DNA from 2 places in the Neorhizobium sp. CSC1952 genome. Region 2 is predicted to be linked to the other one. Evidence: predicted binding sites of a transcription regulator. Region 2 holds the regulator's gene; the other holds the start of a gene.

Region 1 (3,686 bases), 2.4 Mb from region 2:
TGAAATGCGCCTGGTCGGAAAAGCCGCATTCGAGCGCGATCTCCGCCGGCAGGCCGCCTTCGCGCAGCCGCCTGCGCGCCGCCCTGATGCGGATATCGGTCAGGAAGGAATGCGGCGTGATGTGGAATTCCCTGCGGAAGGCACGGATGAGATGGGCGCGGCTGAGCCCCGCCACGACGGCGAGTTCCTCCAGTCCCACATCGGTGGCATAGCGCTCGACCAGGTAGTCCCGCGCCCGGCGGACGGCGGATCGTTCCGCGGTGTCGGTCGGCACGAGGATGGAGCTGCCGTGCCGGCGGAACATGGCGTCCAGCACCAGGAACATGGGCTGGCTCGTCTCCAGCGCCCCGCCCCCCTCCTCCAGCGTGCGATGCGCCTCGTGAAACGCGTCGGCCAGTTTCCGGTCGTGGAGGATCTGCCTGCCGAAAGCGGGCGTGCCGTGGAAGGGCTTGCCGGTGACGTCCTCGAGAATCTCGCGGAAGAGCGACAGGTCCGGGTAGATCATCCGGTAGCGGTAGCCGCCGCGCGAAGGCGCGCCGTCGTGGGTCTCGCCGGGATTGATGAGGTAGAGATCGCCGGGACCGGAAGCCTCGCGCGTGCCGCGGATCGTCGCCACCTGACTGCCGCTTTCGATCGCGCCGATGCTGAACGTATCATGCGCGTGCGGGGCGAATTCATGGGTCAGGAAGGTGGCCGTCAGGCATTCCATGCCGCCGAAACGCGTATCGCGCCAGAAGCGGGTGGTTTCCGCCTGCGCCAGCGGCATGTGATCGGCGGCCTGTTCCTGGGAGATGTTCTGCATCTCCCCGATATAGCATTCGGGTGCGCTGTTTTCTTGAACAAAAGTGACCGCCTGCCGTCGCCTTGAAGCCGTACCCGCTTCCGGGTTGGCTTCAAGCGATCTTCCGCGCCGCCACCCGGCCCATCGGATGCAGGGAATGCACCTGGAAGGGCGCGCCGGGCTCCTCCTCCACGAAAAGCGCCAGATTGGCGACCTCGACCGGCTTCCTCAGATAGGGATCGAAATATTCCCTGAGCGCCAGTTCGAAACGCGGCATCTCGACGGGCGAGAGCGGTCCCGTCAGCGTCATGTGGAAGCGGAATTCGTCCATCACGTAAGGGTTGCCCCAGCGGTGGAGATTGGCGAATTGCGGCGCGGAGAGGTCGCCGGTATCGCTCCGCTCCAGCTCGGCTTCCGTGAGCGGCGCGCGGAAGGCGTCGAACTCCTGCACCACGGAGGCGGCGAGGAAACGCATCGCCTCGCAGGGAATGACGGGCGCAAGGCCGAAGAAATTGCCGAGCCGGACGACTTCGAGTCTCGGCAATTCGAACGGATCATGGGCGCCTGCAAACCGCATCAGGTGGCGCAGCAGCATGGGTTCTGTGACGTCGGAGGCGAGACGGAAGGGCGCCTTCAGCGTCGCATGGAAACCGTTGCGGCGTGGCAGCGCGGTATTGAAGGCGATGTCGTGGAGGCCGATGCCGCGGATCGCCGGAGGCTCCATGGCCTCGCCGGAAAAGGCGTTGCGGCCGAGCCACTGGGCCGCCGCAAGCGTCAGCGGATCATGAGCCGGGGGCGTGAAATGAATGGCATAGCGCATGCGTCACCTTCTCGTGCTTCCTTTCCCGGCCCTGATGTTTACGCATTGCTCAACAATCCCTGCGGAGGGGGTTAAGTGATTTGCGTGACAGATTGACGACGAAAGGTTGAGCGTTTCGCGCTTAACGCGAAGCGGCAGACAGGTGATTTTGAAGCGTGAATGACGCCGGAAGCCGTATTTCACCGGACTTTACGGCGCCGAGCGCCGCATCCGAAAGCCTGTGGGCGAGCCCGAAGCTGACTTTGAAACCACCTGTGAGGGCAATCACGTGCGGGTGATCGGGATGCGGCCCGACCATCGGGTCGCGGTCGATCGCCTTCGGGCGCAGGCCCGCCCAGCGCTCGACGACCGGTGCCTGCCCCAACGCGGGCACGAGCGCCCTGGCACGGACGATGAGATCGTCGAGCCGTGAATCGGTCGAAAAGGCATCCTCGAAAGCGTCCTCGCTGGTGCTGCCGACCGCGACGTGGCCGCCCTCATGCGCGACGACGTAAAGTCCGTTGAGGAAGATCACCGGCAGCGAGGGATCGACATCTGCCCTGAGCAGCGCCGCCTGTCCCTTGACCGGCTGGCCGATCGGAAGCGGCAGGGCCGGCGAGATGGCTTCCAGCAGCGGAAAGGAACGATGACCGGCCGCGACGATGGCATGGCCGAAGGCGATGCCTTCGCCGCTCCGGAAGACGACCCTGTTGCGCGCGGGGTCGATCCGCTCCGCCTCGAGGCCTTCGACAATCCGGACATGCCCGGCAGAACGCAGGAAGGCGGCGAGCACCGAAACGAGGCTGCGGGGCGAGACGCGGGCGGCAAAGGTATCGTGGACGAGGCCGGCCTCGGCGAAGGAGGCGTCCGGCCAGCCATCGTCCGGCGGGCGATCGATGACATGCCAGTGGAAACGGCGGCCGCCTTGCCGCCAACGGGTTTCGGCATCCGCGGAATGGCGGAGCGCGATCGTCCTCAAATGCGGCTTCGGCAAGGGGATCAGCCGGCCGGAACGGCGGTAGCCGCAGGCGATGCCGGTCACCGCCTCGATATGGGCGATCTCGTCTTCCAGTGACAGGAGAGCATCGAACTGGAACTGCTTCTTGTCGTTCCACTTGTCCGGCATGTGCGGCATCAGCGCGCCCAAGAGCCCGCCGCTCGCCCCCTGCCCCGGCCGGCCGGCATCGACGAGCACCGTTTCGATGCCGTGGCGCTCCGCCTTCACCGCCGCCCAGAGACCCATGATGCCGGCGCCGAGGATGACGAGGTCGGCCCGCGCGGGAAGAGCCGGAGATTGGCCGCGAGAACCCGATTGACCCCGGGGGTCGGCAGGATTATCCGCATGTCCCATGAGCGACCGTGATCCCGACATTCTTGCAACCGCCGGCCGGACGCCGGACCGCCAGCCTCTCGACTGGCACGACGGCGATATGCCCTATTCGCAAAAGTTTGGCGATCACTTTTATTGCCGCACCGACGGGCGGCTGGAATGCGGCCATGTCTTCTTGGCCGGCAACGGCCTGCCCGAACGGTGGTCACCGGGCGGAGACTTTCGGATCGGCGAACTCGGTTTCGGCACCGGACTGAACTTCTGCGAGACATGGCGGCAGTGGAAGCTTTTCCGCAAGCCCGGCGCGCTGTTGCATTTCATGTCTTTCGAACTCTATCCGATGAAAGGCGATGAAATCGGCCGGGCGCTCTCCCGCTGGCCGGAGATCGAGGCGGAGCGCAAGGCGCTGACGGCCGCATGGCCGGACGAGCCTGCCGGCATGGTCGATCTTCAGATGGACGGGCAGACGCGGCTGACGGTCGTCTGTGGCCCGGCGCCGGAAGGCGTCGCCAATGCGCAACCCGGTTTCGACGCCTGGTTTCTCGACGGCTTCGCGCCGTCGCGCAATCCGGACATGTGGTCGCCCGAGCTGATGCAGGCGATTTACGGGAGAACCGTGCGGGGCGGAACGTTCGGCACCTATGCCGCCGCCGGCTTCGTGCGTCGCAACCTCCAGGCCGCAGGTTTTACCGTCGAACGCCGGCCGGGTTTTGCCGGAAAGCGCGAGATGCTGTGCGGGAGAAAACCGGAACCGGCCGAGTAACATCTTAGAGCGC
Region 2 (3,686 bases):
CCTTAGCCGGCTTTGCTAAAGAAACAGGCAGGCGCCTGCATATGTGACAAAAATGACTCTCTCCAACAGCAAGTTGGGGAAAACCAAGAAATCGATTCCTGCAGATTCTCCCGACTCTTGCCACGGAGTCAGCCTCACACTAGGTTAATCGTCAATTACTAGACTGCATGCGGCGGAACTAGTCACCTCAAGCATAGATGTAGTGGGTGTTGCGGAATGATGTCTGCAGCAAAGGTGGAAGGATTCTGCATGCCTGCAACGTCCAAAGGCGGAGAACGGGCATGAACTGGACAGACGAGCGCGTCGAAAAACTGAAGAGATTGTGGTCGGAAGGCTTGAGCGCCAGCCAGATCGCCGCACAGCTCGGAGGCGTGAGCCGCAATGCCGTGATCGGCAAGGTGCACCGCCTCAGCCTGCCGGGCCGGGCGAAAGCCGGCGGCACGGTGGCCACGGGCCGTTCGGCCGCCAAGCGGACCACATCGGCGCCCCGGGCTCCGAACTATGCGTCGCGCGTCGCCACCCGGACCGTCGCCCGCGCGGTCGGCGCAACTCTTCTCAAGGAAGAGATCGAAGTCGAGGCTTTCGAGGAGATGGAATATCGTCCGGCCGCCAATGTGGTGGTGCCGATCTCCCGTCGCCTCGCCCTGACGGAACTCACCGAGCGCACCTGCAAGTGGCCGGTCGGCGATCCGCTCAAGGAAGATTTCCACTTCTGCGGCTGCGACTCCCCGGACAATTCGCCCTATTGCGGCTATCACACGCGGCTTGCCTATCAGCCGGTTCACGACCGCCGCAGGGCGAGTGCCCGGGCCTGACACGAACGCGGCACGAGAATGAATTGAAAGCGGGCTTCGAGATCGCTTCAGACTGCCGACAAAGGTTCGAAAATCTCTGATCGTCTTGCTCAGGCCTGTCCCGAGCATCTGCAAACCATCGATGTTTACAGATCCTCGGCACAAGGCCGAGGATGACGCCGAGCGAGACGCAAGATTTGTCATCAAGCTGAAGCGGGCTTCGAGGCCCGCTTTTTTCGTGTGCATGGCAGCTATGCCCTGCCGCGGCTTGCCGAGCAGTGCGAAAGCACCTATCTCAAGGATGCGAGGACGACCTCCCCCAATATCGGGCCAAAACTCCGGGACGACCCGGAACGAACCCACCGGGGAATATCATGCGCTCGACCCGCGACCGTATCCGCCACGCCATCAGCTTCGAAGTCATCGCGCTTCTCATCGTCACGCCGCTCGGGGCGCTTGCCTTCGGCAAACCGCTCTCCGACATCGGCGTCATCGCAATCGGCGGTGCGACGATCGCGACCGGCTGGAACTATCTCTACAATCTCGGTTTCGACCATCTGATGCGGCGGCTGACCGGCGGCACGCAGAAAACGCCGGCAATCCGCGTCGGCCATGCCATCCTTTTCGAGGTAGGCCTGCTGATCGTGCTTCTGCCCTTCGTCGCCTGGTATCTCGATATCAGCCTGTGGGAAGCGCTGGTCATGGACGTGGCTTTTGCCGTCTTCTACGTCTTCTATGCCTTCGCCTTCAACTGGGCCTACGACCGGCTGTTTCCGCTGCCGGAATGGCAGGAGGCTGAGGCGCGATGACGCGCGCCTCTTCCAGCGATCAGGATTCCATCGAATAACCCGCACCGCGGACGGTGCGGATGACATCCTGCATGTTGGAGAAATTCAACGCCTTGCGCAGGCGCCCCACATGCACGTCGACTGTGCGCTCGTCCACGTAGATGTCGTGGCCCCAGACGCCGTCCAGGAGCTGCGAACGGGAGAAGACGCGGCCGGGCGATGCCATCAGGAACTCCAGCAGGCGGAATTCCGTCGGGCCGAGGCGGACCTCACGGCTCTTGCGATGCACGCGGTGGGTCTCGCGGTCGAGCTCGATGTCGCCGCAGCGCAGAACGCTGGAGAGCACTTCCGGGCGCGCCCGCCGCAGCATCGCCTTGACGCGGGCCATAAGCTCCGGCGTCGAGAAGGGCTTGACCACATAGTCGTCCGCACCCGTGGCCAGGCCGCGGACACGCTCGCTCTCCTCGCCGCGGGCCGTCAGCATGATGATCGGCAGGCGCTCGGTTTCCGGGCGCATGCGCAGGCGCCGGCAGAGTTCGATGCCGGAAACGCCGGGCAGCATCCAGTCGAGGATCAGAAGATCCGGCGTGCGCTCCTGAAGCCTTATCTCGGCCTCGTCCCCCCGCAGGATCGTCTCGACGTCATAACCTTCGGCTTCGAGATTGTAGCGAAGAAGCACGCTCAGCGCTTCCTCATCCTCCACGACAGCGATTTTTGGCAGCATTCTCACCCTGCTCCGTCAGCATTCCGTCATTCGGTGCCGTTTTTACTCGGTAACGGCGCCGAGCGTGTTCGACGTATCGTCCTTCGGACGCTCGCCTTCCGGCTGGGCACCCGTCGTCATGTAGTAGATCGTCTCGGCGATGTTGGTGGCGTGGTCGCCGATCCGCTCGATGTTCTTGGCGCAGAACAGCAGATGCGTGCAGGTGGTGATATTGCGCGGATCCTCCATCATGTAGGTGAGGAGCTCGCGGAACAGGGACGTGTACATCGCGTCGATTTCCTCGTCGCGGATGCGGATCGCTTCCGCCTTCTCGGCGGACCGGCTCGCATAGACGTCGAGCACTTCCTTGAGCTGCACGAGCGCGAGATCGGAAAGGTGCTCGATGCCGCGGGCAAGCTTGCGCGGCACGCCGGTGCCCTGAACCGCGATGACCCGCTTGGCGGTGTTCTTGCCGAGATCGCCGACGCGTTCCAGATCGCCGGCGATGCGCAAGGTGCCGACGATCTCGCGCAGGTCGGACGCCATCGGCTGGCGCTTGGCGATCGTGACGATCGCCTTGTCCTGGATCTCGCGCTCGGCGTGATCCAGGATCACGTCGTCGGAGATGACCTTCTGGGCAAGCGCCGAGTCGGAATTCACAAGCGCGCGTACGGCGTCCGAGCACATCTGCTCGGCAAGACCGCCCATTTCGGAAATGCGGCGGCTCAGATATTTCAGTTCGTCGTCGTAGGCCGACAGGATATGGGTCGATGCCATCTTCTAATCCTCGAAATTGATGTCAGGCGGCACAGCCGGCCGATCAGCCGAAACGGCCCATGATGTAATCCTGGGTGCGCTGGTCGTCCGGGTTGGTGAACATCTTGTCCGTGTCGTTCTCCTCGACCAGCTGGCCGAGGTGGAACATGGCGGTGCGCTGGGACACACGGGCGGCCTGCTGCATCGAGTGCGTCACGATGACGATCGTGTAGTTGGCGCGCAGCTCGTGGATGAGCTCCTCGACCTTGGCGGTCGCGATCGGGTCGAGCGCCGAGCAGGGTTCGTCCATGAGGATGACTTCCGGCGATACGGCGACCGCGCGGGCGATGCAGAGGCGCTGCTGCTGGCCGCCCGAAAGGCCGGTGCCGGATTCATGCAGGCGGTCCTTGACTTCCGTCCACAGGCCGGCGCGCTGGAGGCTCGCCTCGACGATCTGGTCCATGTCGGCTTTGTTCCTGGCCAGCCCGTGGATGCGCGGGCCGTAGGCGATGTTCTCGTAGATCGACTTCGGGAACGGGTTCGGCTTCTGGAAGACCATGCCGACGCGGGCGCGCAGTTCGACGACATCGATCTGCGGATCGTAGATATCGTCCGTATCGAGGGTGATCTTGCCGGTGACGCGGC

What was found. The regulator PhoB, encoded in region 2, activates phosphate uptake and scavenging genes when phosphate is short. The targets are predictions, from matches to a motif close to TGTCATNNANCTGTCAT.
Region 1: a site for PhoB is predicted at 1,686-1,702, ahead of QTA58_RS16805 (DUF1045 domain-containing protein). Genes of this name have one in related genera too.

The regions. Positions count from the first base shown of each region.
Region 1 is NZ_CP128416.1:3,455,302-3,458,987, reverse strand. Features, by position in the region: gene QTA58_RS16810 (AraC family transcriptional regulator) at 1-802, opposite strand, end outside; gene QTA58_RS16805 (DUF1045 domain-containing protein) at 894-1,601, opposite strand; gene QTA58_RS16800 (FAD-binding oxidoreductase) at 1,723-2,931, opposite strand; gene mnmD (tRNA (5-methylaminomethyl-2-thiouridine)(34)-methyltransferase MnmD) at 2,930-3,673, shown strand.
Region 2 is NZ_CP128416.1:1,066,630-1,070,315, forward strand. Features, by position in the region: gene QTA58_RS05530 (GcrA family cell cycle regulator) at 282-815, shown strand; gene QTA58_RS05535 (PACE efflux transporter) at 1,169-1,603, shown strand; gene phoB (phosphate regulon transcriptional regulator PhoB) at 1,623-2,306, opposite strand; gene phoU (phosphate signaling complex protein PhoU) at 2,349-3,062, opposite strand; gene pstB (phosphate ABC transporter ATP-binding protein PstB) at 3,106-3,686, opposite strand, start outside.